Regions from separate parts of the Enterobacter sp. DVT3837 genome, predicted to be linked through region 2. Evidence: predicted binding sites of a transcription regulator. Region 2 holds the regulator's gene; each other region holds the start of a gene.

The links. Region 2 encodes PurR, which represses purine synthesis genes. Its sites were predicted from a motif close to CANGCAAACGTTTGCNTG; they were not measured.
Region 1: a site for PurR is predicted at 1,532-1,549, ahead of purL (phosphoribosylformylglycinamidine synthase). Genes of this name have one in related genera too.
Region 3: a site for PurR is predicted at 2,022-2,039, ahead of pyrC (dihydroorotase). Genes of this name have one in related genera too.

What each region holds. Positions count from the first base shown of each region.
Region 1 covers NZ_JBWDLA010000001.1:2,621,881-2,625,163, reverse strand. Annotated here, with positions in the region: gene purL (phosphoribosylformylglycinamidine synthase) at 1-1,446, opposite strand, end outside; gene mltF (membrane-bound lytic murein transglycosylase MltF) at 1,714-3,264, shown strand; gene tadA (tRNA adenosine(34) deaminase TadA) at 3,152-3,283, opposite strand, start outside.
Region 2 covers NZ_JBWDLA010000002.1:1,132,674-1,135,956, reverse strand. Annotated here, with positions in the region: gene punR (DNA-binding transcriptional activator PunR) at 55-966, shown strand; gene purR (HTH-type transcriptional repressor PurR) at 984-2,009, opposite strand; gene cydH (cytochrome bd-I oxidase subunit CydH) at 2,307-2,396, shown strand; gene AC0XWG_RS20350 (MFS transporter) at 2,560-3,283, shown strand, end outside.
Region 3 covers NZ_JBWDLA010000002.1:1,376,314-1,379,596, forward strand. Annotated here, with positions in the region: gene mdtH (multidrug efflux MFS transporter MdtH) at 82-1,290, shown strand; gene AC0XWG_RS21635 (lipoprotein) at 1,416-1,976, shown strand; gene pyrC (dihydroorotase) at 2,103-3,149, shown strand; gene dinI (DNA damage-inducible protein I) at 3,224-3,283, shown strand, end outside.

The sequences.
Region 1 (3,283 bases), on a different contig from region 2:
CTGGCAACGACGCTCCATTTCCGGGTTGTCGCGCTGCACGGAAGCAAAGTCAAGATCCGCATCAGACTGACCAGAGGTCATAGAAGAAGCCGCCCCACCGCCCAGGCCGATGTTCATTGCCGGGCCACCGAGGACGATCAGCTTCGCGCCCACGACGATCTCGCCTTTCTGCACGTGATCGGCGCGAATGTTGCCGATCCCGCCCGCCAGCATGATCGGTTTGTGGTAGCCGCGCAGCTCTTCGCCGTTGTGGCTGTCCACTTTCTCTTCATAGGTACGGAAGTAACCGTTCAGCGCCGGACGACCAAATTCGTTGTTAAACGCCGCGCCGCCCAGCGGGCCTTCGGTCATGATATCCAGCGCGGTTACAATGCGCTCTGGCTTGCCGAAATCTTCTTCCCACGGCTGTTCAAAACCCGGGATGCGCAGGTTGGAAACGGAGAAACCGACCAGACCAGCTTTTGGTTTAGCCCCGCGACCGGTCGCACCTTCATCACGGATTTCACCGCCGGAACCGGTCGCCGCCCCCGGCCACGGGGAGATCGCCGTCGGGTGGTTATGGGTTTCGACCTTCATCAGGATATGCGCGGGCTCCTGATGGAAGTCATAGCGCCCTGCTTCGCGATCGGCGAAGAAGCGGCCCACCTCGGAACCTTCCATTACCGCAGCGTTGTCTTTGTAGGCAGACAGCACGTGGTCAGGGGTTTTTTCCATGGTGTTTTTAATCATTTTGAACAGCGACTTCGGCTGCTGTTCGCCGTCGATAACCCAGTCGGCGTTGAAAATCTTGTGACGACAGTGTTCAGAGTTGGCCTGCGCGAACATATAGAGTTCGATGTCATTCGGATTGCGGTTCAGCTTAACAAACGCATCCTGCAGATAATCAATTTCGTCTTCTGCCAGTGCCAGGCCAAGACGCAGGTTCGCGTCAATCAGTGCCTGGCGCCCCTGCCCCAGCAAATCCACGCTCTGTACCGGCGCAGGCTGATGGTGGGAGAATAGCTTCTGCGCGTCATCGAGAGAGGCAAAAACACTCTCCATCATGCGGTCATGAAGCTCAGCTGCAACCGCCTGCCACTGTTCTTCGCTCAGAGTGGAAGCTTCCACATAGTACGCCACGCCGCGTTCCAGACGGTTAATCTGGCTCAGGCCACAGTTGTGGGCGATGTCGGTGGCTTTGGAAGACCAGGGGGAGATGGTGCCCGGACGCGGTGTCGCAAGGATCAGTTTGCCGGTTGGCGTATGGCTGCTCAGACTTGGGCCATACTTGAGCAGGCGTTCCAGCTGTACGCGCTCCTCTGCATTCAGGGGGGCATTCAGGTCAGCAAAATGGACATACTCAGCGTAAATATTGCTTACCGGAAGGTCGGCCGCCTGAAAACGTGCCAGCAGTTTGTTAATACGGAAGGCAGACAGTGCAGGCGAACCACGCAGAATTTCCATCATAAGTCTCTCGTCTTCGAAGCGCCGGGGCGCTTACAGTGTGCGCAAGGGGGGAAAACGGGCGTCATTATAGAGAATCCTGAGCGCCGACGAAACCGTTTGCGTCGAAATAAAATATACGCAGATGTTTAACAATAGATGTGACCTGTCTCTCTAATGGGTTGCCAAGTGGCGCAAGTTTACGCAAAATGCCGCTCATTCAATGGCAAACCTTATTATTAACATGGCTACAGCAGACTGAGGCAACCGGCGTCGCAGAGAATTAACTAATTGAAAAAATTAAAGATTAATTATCTGCTCATCGGCATTGTGACGTTGCTGCTGGCAGTGGCCCTCTGGCCTTCTATCCCCTGGTTCGGCAAAGCCGAAAACCGTATCGCCGCCATAAAGGAGCGGGGGGAATTGCGCGTCAGTACCCTAAACTCTCCGCTGATCTACAGCGACATCAACGGCAAAGTTATTGGTCTGGATTACGAACTGGCCCAACAGTTCGCCGATTATCTTGGCGTAAAGCTTAAAATTACCGTCCGCCAGAATATCAACCAGTTGTTTGATGACCTCGATAACGACGATGCCGATATGCTCGCGGCCGGGCTGGTGTATAACAGCGAGCGCAGCAAGAACTATCAGCCAGGCCCGACCTACTACTCCGTTTCGCAGCAACTGGTCTACCGTGTCGGAAGCGTTCGCCCGCGCACGCTTGCTACCATTAACGATCAACAACTGACGATTGCCCCCGGCCATGTGGTGATTGACGATCTGCGTGAGCTCAAGGAGAAGAAATACCCGGACCTGAGCTGGACAGTCGATCCCAAACTCGGCACTACGGAACTGCTGGAACAGGTTAAAAATCAGAAACTGCCCTATACCATCGCTGATTCGGTTGCGATCAGTCTTTTCCAGCGCGTTCACCCTGAGATCGCCGTAGCGCTGGACGTGACAGATGAACAACCCGTTACCTGGTTTACCCAGCTCGACGACGATCAGACCGTCTCTGCGGCGATGCTCGATTTCTTCAATACCATCAATGAAGACGGTACCCTGGCGCGTCTGGAGGAGAAGTATCTCGGCCACGGTGACGACTTTGACTATGTCGACACCCGCAGCTTCCTGCGCGCGATAGACGGTGTCCTGCCAGACCTGCAGCCGTTGTTCGAAAAATACGCCCAGGAAATTGACTGGAAACTGCTGGCGGCTATCTCCTATCAGGAATCTCACTGGGATACCCAGGCCACGTCGCCCACGGGCGTACGCGGTTTAATGATGCTAACCAAAAATACCGCCCTGAGCCTGGGTGTGAATGACCGTACCGATGCCGAACAGAGCATCAGCGGTGGTGCACGCTACCTGCAGGATATGATGGCCAAGGTACCGGAAACAGTGCCGGAAGAAGAGCGGATCTGGTTCGCGCTGGCCGCCTACAACATGGGTTATGCGCATATGCTTGATGCGCGAGCGCTGACGGCGAAAACGAAAGGTAACCCGGACAGCTGGTCAGACGTTAAACAGCGGTTGCCACTGCTGAGCCAGAAACCCTGGTACAACAAGCTGACATATGGCTACGCACGCGGACATGAGGCTTACGCCTACGTGGAAAATATCCGTAAATATCAGATAAGCCTGGTAGGATACCTGCTGGAAAAAGAGAAAGAAGCGGCAGAGGCAAAACAACTGGCTCAAAGTTACCCGGTTGTGGCACCGGATGAACTTAATCGTCCGACAACTTCAATTCTGCCTTTTGTTGCTTTTTCTGCTGCCGGCGCATTCGAAAGAAATCACTTAGTAGCCCCGAACACTCTGGTGCAAGCACCCCGCCGATAGTCTTGACCTGATGGTTCAT
Region 2 (3,283 bases):
GCTTGTGAAACGCTAATATTTGGCGTGTGCATTCAAATTTTTTGCAGGCAGAAAATGTGGTCAGATTATTCTCTTGAAGTGGTCGATGCTGTCGCGCGTAACGGCAGTTTCAGTGGAGCGGCGCAGGAGTTACACCGCGTGCCTTCAGCTATCAGCTATACAGTACGTCAGCTCGAGGAGTGGCTGGCGGTTCCGCTGTTTGAACGGCGACATCGTGATGTGGAATTAACGCCCGCCGGCGCGTGGTTTTTGAAAGAAGGACGTTCTGTCATCAAAAAAATGCAGATCACCCGCGAACAGTGTCAGCAGATCGCTAACGGCTGGCGGGGGCATATTTCCATCGCGGTGGATAATATCGTCAAACCCGAGCGTACCCGGCAAATGATTGTCGACTTCTATCGTCATTTTTCTGACGTCGAATTGCGGGTCTCGCAGGAGGTGTTTAACGGCGTCTGGGATGCGCTGGCGGACGGCAGGGCAGAGATGGCGATCGGGGCCACGCAGGCGATTCCGGTTGGGGGACGTTATGCGTTTCGCGATATGGGGATGCTGAGCTGGAAATGCGTGGTGGCAAGCGATCATCCGCTGGCGGCTCTGGAAGGCCCCTTGAGCGACGATACGCTACGCAACTGGCCATCGCTGGTGCTGGAGGATACGTCCCGTTCATTACCCAAGCGTATCACCTGGCTTCTGGATAACCAGCGGCGGGTGGTTGCACCCGACTGGGAATCGTCGGCGACGTGCCTCAGTGCTGGCTTGTGCGTTGCGATGGTGCCCGTTCATTTTGCGCGGCCGCGAATTGACACCGGAGAGTGGGTTGAGTTGACGCTAGAGAACCCGTTCCCGGATGCGGCCTGTTGCCTCACCTGGCAACAAAATGATGTCTCGCCAGCGATGGCCTGGCTGCTGGATTATCTGGGAGACAGCGAAACGCTAAACCGGGAATGGCTACGGGAGCCAGCTTAACTGGCCCCGTGAAGAGATTACCGGCGGTAGTCGCGGAACGGACCATCCGCAACGGAGCGGCGTTCAATAAGACGCGGGTGAACTTCAATGGACTGTGACTCTTCTCGTTTGTTGACGATCCTGTCCATCAGCATATTAAAGGCGGTTTCACCCAGTGAGTCTTTCGGCTGGTGAATGGTCGTTAATGCCGGCGTAAAGAAGCGCGCGTTACGCACGTTGTCATACCCGATCACAGAAATATCCTGCGGTACACGCAGACCCAGCTCATCGGCAGCACAGAGGGCACCCATTGCCATGATGTCGCCCCCGCAGAAAACGGCGGTCGGACGGTGCTGCTGGGAGACGATCTGCTGCATCGCGCGGTAGCCCGACTCCGGTTCGAAGTCGCCCTGCACGATCCAGTTTTCCGGAACGGTGATCAGCGCTTCTTCCATCGCTTTCATAAACCCAGCCAGACGACCTGCACCGGTATTGCGCTCCAGTGGACCCGGGATCACACCGATCTCGCGGTGACCGCGTTCTATCAGATAACGACCCGCCATATAACCGCCTTCAAAGGCGTTATCGATAACGGAATCGGTGAAGTCCGCGCGGGCTTCACCCCAGTCCATCACCACCATTGGGATATGGCGATACTCTTCCAGCATGGACAGCACAGTTTCCGGATACTCGGAACACATCACCAGCAGGCCATCAACGCGCTTTTGCGCCATCATCGACAGGTAGGCGCGCTGTTTTTCAATGCTGTTCCACGCGTTGCCCAGAATCAGGGTATAGCCTTTTTGAAAACAGTTTTTCTCAACCGCTTCAATGATCTCGGCAAAATAGGCCGCTTCACTGCTGGTCGCCAGCAAACCAATAGACTTGGTGTGATTAACCTTGAGGCTACGCGCAACCGCACTTGGCGAATAGTGCAGTTCTTTGATCGCTGCCCAGACGGCGTTGCGCGTCTCTTCCGCCACAAAGCGGGTTTTGTTAATTACATGTGATACGGTTGTAGTGGAAACGTTTGCGCGTTTTGCTACATCTTTAATTGTTGCCATTAAATGTCACTCCAGACCATATCCTAAACTCCTGAAAAAATTGAAGGTAAACGTTTGCCTTCTCTCACCCTTATCGCGCAATTTTGAATTGCGACACGCCGGGAAAACGACACAGGACGTCAGGAGGGGGTCAATGGCCGGTACGCTAATAAATTTAGCGTGGAATTTTGTCCTATCTTGATGAAAAGGGGAAGAGGTAAAGTGGTTATCCGTTTAAATCCAGGAAGATTTTTGACGTAAATTGTGCAAAAATGAGCAAGCTCACTTTTCGTGGGGGGATTAAAAGGAGAAAAATTGATGAGTTCCGATCTGAAGTTTTCGCTGTTCACCACCGTTATTGTGCTGGCTTTGATTGTCGCAGCGGGTCTGACGGCCGCACTGCACTGATTTACGCGGAGGGAGAGCCTTCTCCCTCCCGATTCCCCTGATTGTTACTTCTCTGGCAAAAATCTTTTGCCATTTTGTTAACTTCTCATTTTTTGTGATTGATGTCATGCTTTCCGCTTCTTTGTTCTGTGTCACCTCATGACACGGCATCCGGAGTTGACGTATGAAAATCAATTTTCCCCTGCTGGCCCTGGCGATTGGCGCTTTTGGGATTGGCACCACTGAATTCTCCCCGATGGGTTTACTGCCTGTTATTGCCAGAGGCGTGGATGTCTCGATCCCTGCCGCAGGGATGTTAATCAGCGCCTACGCTATCGGCGTGATGGTCGGGGCGCCGCTGATGACGCTTCTGCTTTCGCATCGCGCGCGCCGCAATGCGCTGATTTTCCTGATGGCGATTTTCACCCTGGGCAACGTGCTTTCCGCCATTTCGCCGGACTACACCACATTGATGCTGTCCCGCATTCTGACCAGCCTTAACCACGGCGCGTTCTTTGGGCTGGGGTCGGTCGTAGCCGCAAGCGTGGTGCCAAAACACAAGCAGGCGAGTGCCGTGGCAACCATGTTTATGGGACTAACGATTGCCAACATCGGCGGGGTGCCTGCGGCAACCTGGCTGGGTGAAGCGATCGGCTGGCGTATGTCTTTCCTGGCGACGGCCGGTCTCGGTGTGATCGCGATGGTGGCACTGTTCTTCTCCCTGCCGAAAGGCAGCGCGGGGGAACGTCCTGACGTGCGCAAAGAGTTGTCTGTGCTGGTACGCCCGCAGGTGCTCTCGGCATTGCTGACGACCGTGTTGGGGGCAGGGGCGATGTTTACCCTCTATACCTACATTTCTCCCGTGCTTCACGACATCACTCACGCGACACCGATCTTTATCACTGCGA
Region 3 (3,283 bases), 240 kb from region 2:
GTCACGTACAGGGGTGGGAAAAAGCGGAATGACACCGCAGAATGTTAGCGTGCTCACCTTCTTATTTTCCCCGGAGGGAAAATGTCCCGCGTATCACAGGCCAGGAGCCTGGGTAAATATTTCCTGCTCGTCGATAACATGCTGGTCGTGCTCGGCTTTTTTGTCGTATTCCCCCTTATCTCGATTCGTTTTGTCGATCAAATGGGCTGGGCGGCATTAATGGTTGGCATTGCCCTGGGGTTACGCCAGTTTGTCCAGCAGGGTCTCGGTGTCTTTGGTGGCGCCATCGCTGACCGTTTTGGCGCGAAACCAATGATCGTTACCGGTATGCTGCTGCGCGCGGCAGGTTTTGCCACGATGGCGGTCGCTCAGGAGCCCTGGCTGCTGTGGTTCTCCTGCTTCCTTTCCGGTATCGGGGGCACGCTGTTTGATCCGCCTCGCACTGCGCTGGTGGTGAAGCTCATTCGTCCGCAGCACAGAGGGCGTTTCTTCTCGATTCTGATGATGCAGGACAGTGCGGGTGCGGTTATCGGTGCACTGCTGGGGAGCTGGCTGCTGCAGTATGACTTCCGTCTGGTCTGCGCCGCTGGTGCGGTGCTCTTTATTCTGTGCGCGCTGTTTAATGGCCTGTTCCTGCCTGCCTGGAAACTGTCGACGGTCAAAGTCCCCGTCCGGGAAGGCCTCGGTCGTGTGCTGCGCGACAAGCGTTTCGTCACGTACGTGTTAACCCTGACGGGTTACTACATGCTCGCCGTACAGGTGATGCTGATGCTGCCGATCATGGTTAACGACATTGCAGGAACCCCAGCTGCCGTCAAATGGATGTATGCCATCGAAGCCTGCCTGTCGTTGACGCTGCTGTATCCGATTGCCCGCTGGAGCGAACGGCGTTTTCGTCTGGAGCATCGCCTGATGGCCGGGCTGTTCCTGATGACGCTGAGCATGATGCCGATCGGCCTGGTGAACTCCCTTCAGCAACTGTTTACGCTGATTTGCACGTTCTATATTGGTTCTATCATCGCCGAGCCCGCCCGTGAAACGCTGAGCGCTTCGCTTGCGGATGCGCGGGCGCGTGGCAGCTATATGGGGTTCAGCCGGCTGGGGCTGGCGCTTGGCGGCGCATTAGGTTACACCGGCGGCGGTTGGTTATTTGATGCCGGTAAAGCCCTGAATCAACCCGAACTGCCCTGGATGATGCTCGGCGTGGTGGGTTTAATCACACTGCTGGCTCTGTGGTGGCAGTTCAGCCAGAAACGCAGCGCGAGCGGCATGCTCGAGCCTGGCGCGTAGCACTTCCCTTGAGCGGGAGTACACTCCCGCTCCCATTTCTCAGTTTTTTCTGCTGGTTTCTGCAATTTCACACTGACATACTGACGTCACAGGACAGAAGCGCCGATTTTTCGTTGAGGAACACTATGAAGAAAATTGTTTTCGCCGCAGCATTGATTGTCAGCGGTCTGCTGGTTGGCTGTAACCAGCTAACGCAATATACCGTCAGTGAACAGGAAATTAATCAGGCGCTGGAAAAACATAACAATTTCTCTAAAGACATTGGCGTGCCAGGGCTTGCCGACGCACATATCGTCCTATCCAACCTCACCAGCCAGATTGGACGTGAAGAGCCAAACAAAGTCACTCTGGCAGGAGATGCAGATCTTGATATGTCTTCTCTCTTTGGCAACCAGAAAGCTAATATTAAGCTCAAACTGAAGGCCCTTCCCGTTTTCAATAAAGAGAAAGGCGCGATTTTCCTGCAGGAGATGGAAGTGGTCGATGCCCAGGTTTCCCCGGATAAGATGGCTCCGGTTCTGCAAACGCTGATGCCCTATCTGAACCAGTCGCTGCGTAATTATTTTAATCAGCAGCCTGCGTATGTCTTAAGTGAAGACAAGAGTAAGGGTGAAGCCCTTGCGAAAAAATATGCAAAAGGGATAGAGGTGAAACCGGGAGAAATTGTCATTCCTTTCACCGATTAACCTGAAGGGCGCTGAGGCGCCCTTTTTTTTACGGAAAAGTGTGCAAACGAAAACGTTTCCGCTTATGATTTGTGTCCGGCAAAAACAGCCATCCTAATGACTGATTCCTGACAAGCCGGAGCTTCCATGACTGCACAACCCCAGGTTCTTAAAATCCGCCGCCCAGACGACTGGCATATCCATCTGCGTGATGGCGATATGCTGAAAACCGTCGTGCCCTATACCAGCGAAATTTATGGCCGCGCGATTGTCATGCCTAACCTGGTTCCACCAGTCACCACCGTCGATGCCGCAATCGCATATCGCCAGCGCATCCTTGATGCCGTTCCCGAAGGGCATGATTTCACCCCGTTGATGACGTGCTACCTGACCGATTCACTGGATCCGAACGAAGTAGAGCGCGGTTTTAACGAAGGTGTATTCACTGCGGCAAAACTCTACCCGGCGAATGCCACCACTAACTCCAGCCACGGTGTCACCAGTATTGATGCCATCATGCCGGTTCTGGAACGCATGCAGAAACTGGGCATGCCGCTGCTGGTACATGGTGAAGTCACCCACGCTGAGATTGACATCTTTGACCGTGAAGCCCGCTTTATTGAGACCGTGATGGAACCGCTGCGCCAGCGACTGCCTGCGCTTAAAGTCGTGTTCGAACACATCACCACCAAAGACGCGGCAGAGTATGTGCGTGACGGCAACGATCTTATTGCCGCCACCATCACCCCTCAGCATCTGATGTTTAACCGTAACCATATGCTGGTAGGCGGCGTACGTCCGCACCTGTACTGCCTGCCGATCCTTAAGCGCAACATTCACCAGCAGGCCCTGCGCGAGCTGGTAGCCAGCGGGTTCTCTCGCGCGTTCCTCGGTACCGATTCCGCGCCTCACGCCCGCCATCGTAAAGAGGCAAGCTGCGGCTGCGCGGGCTGCTTCAACGCCCCAACCGCCCTCGCAAGCTACGCGACCGTGTTTGAAGAGATGAACGCACTGCAGCATTTTGAAGCGTTCTGCTCCCTCAACGGCCCGCGCTTCTATGGTCTGCCGGTCAATGACACCTTCATCGAACTGGAGCGTAAAGCAAGCCAGGTTGAGGAATCCATTGCCCTGACGGATGACACTCTGGTCCCATTCCTGGCGGGCGAAACCGTTCACTGGACAGTAAAACGCTAAATATTCAGTGCCCCTTGTTGTCAAACCGACAATATACCTGTATAAATGAACAGTATATTACACAGGGGGCATTTATGCGTATTGAAGTCACCATAGCCAAAACTACCGTCCTGCCTGTTGGCGCGCTGGATGCG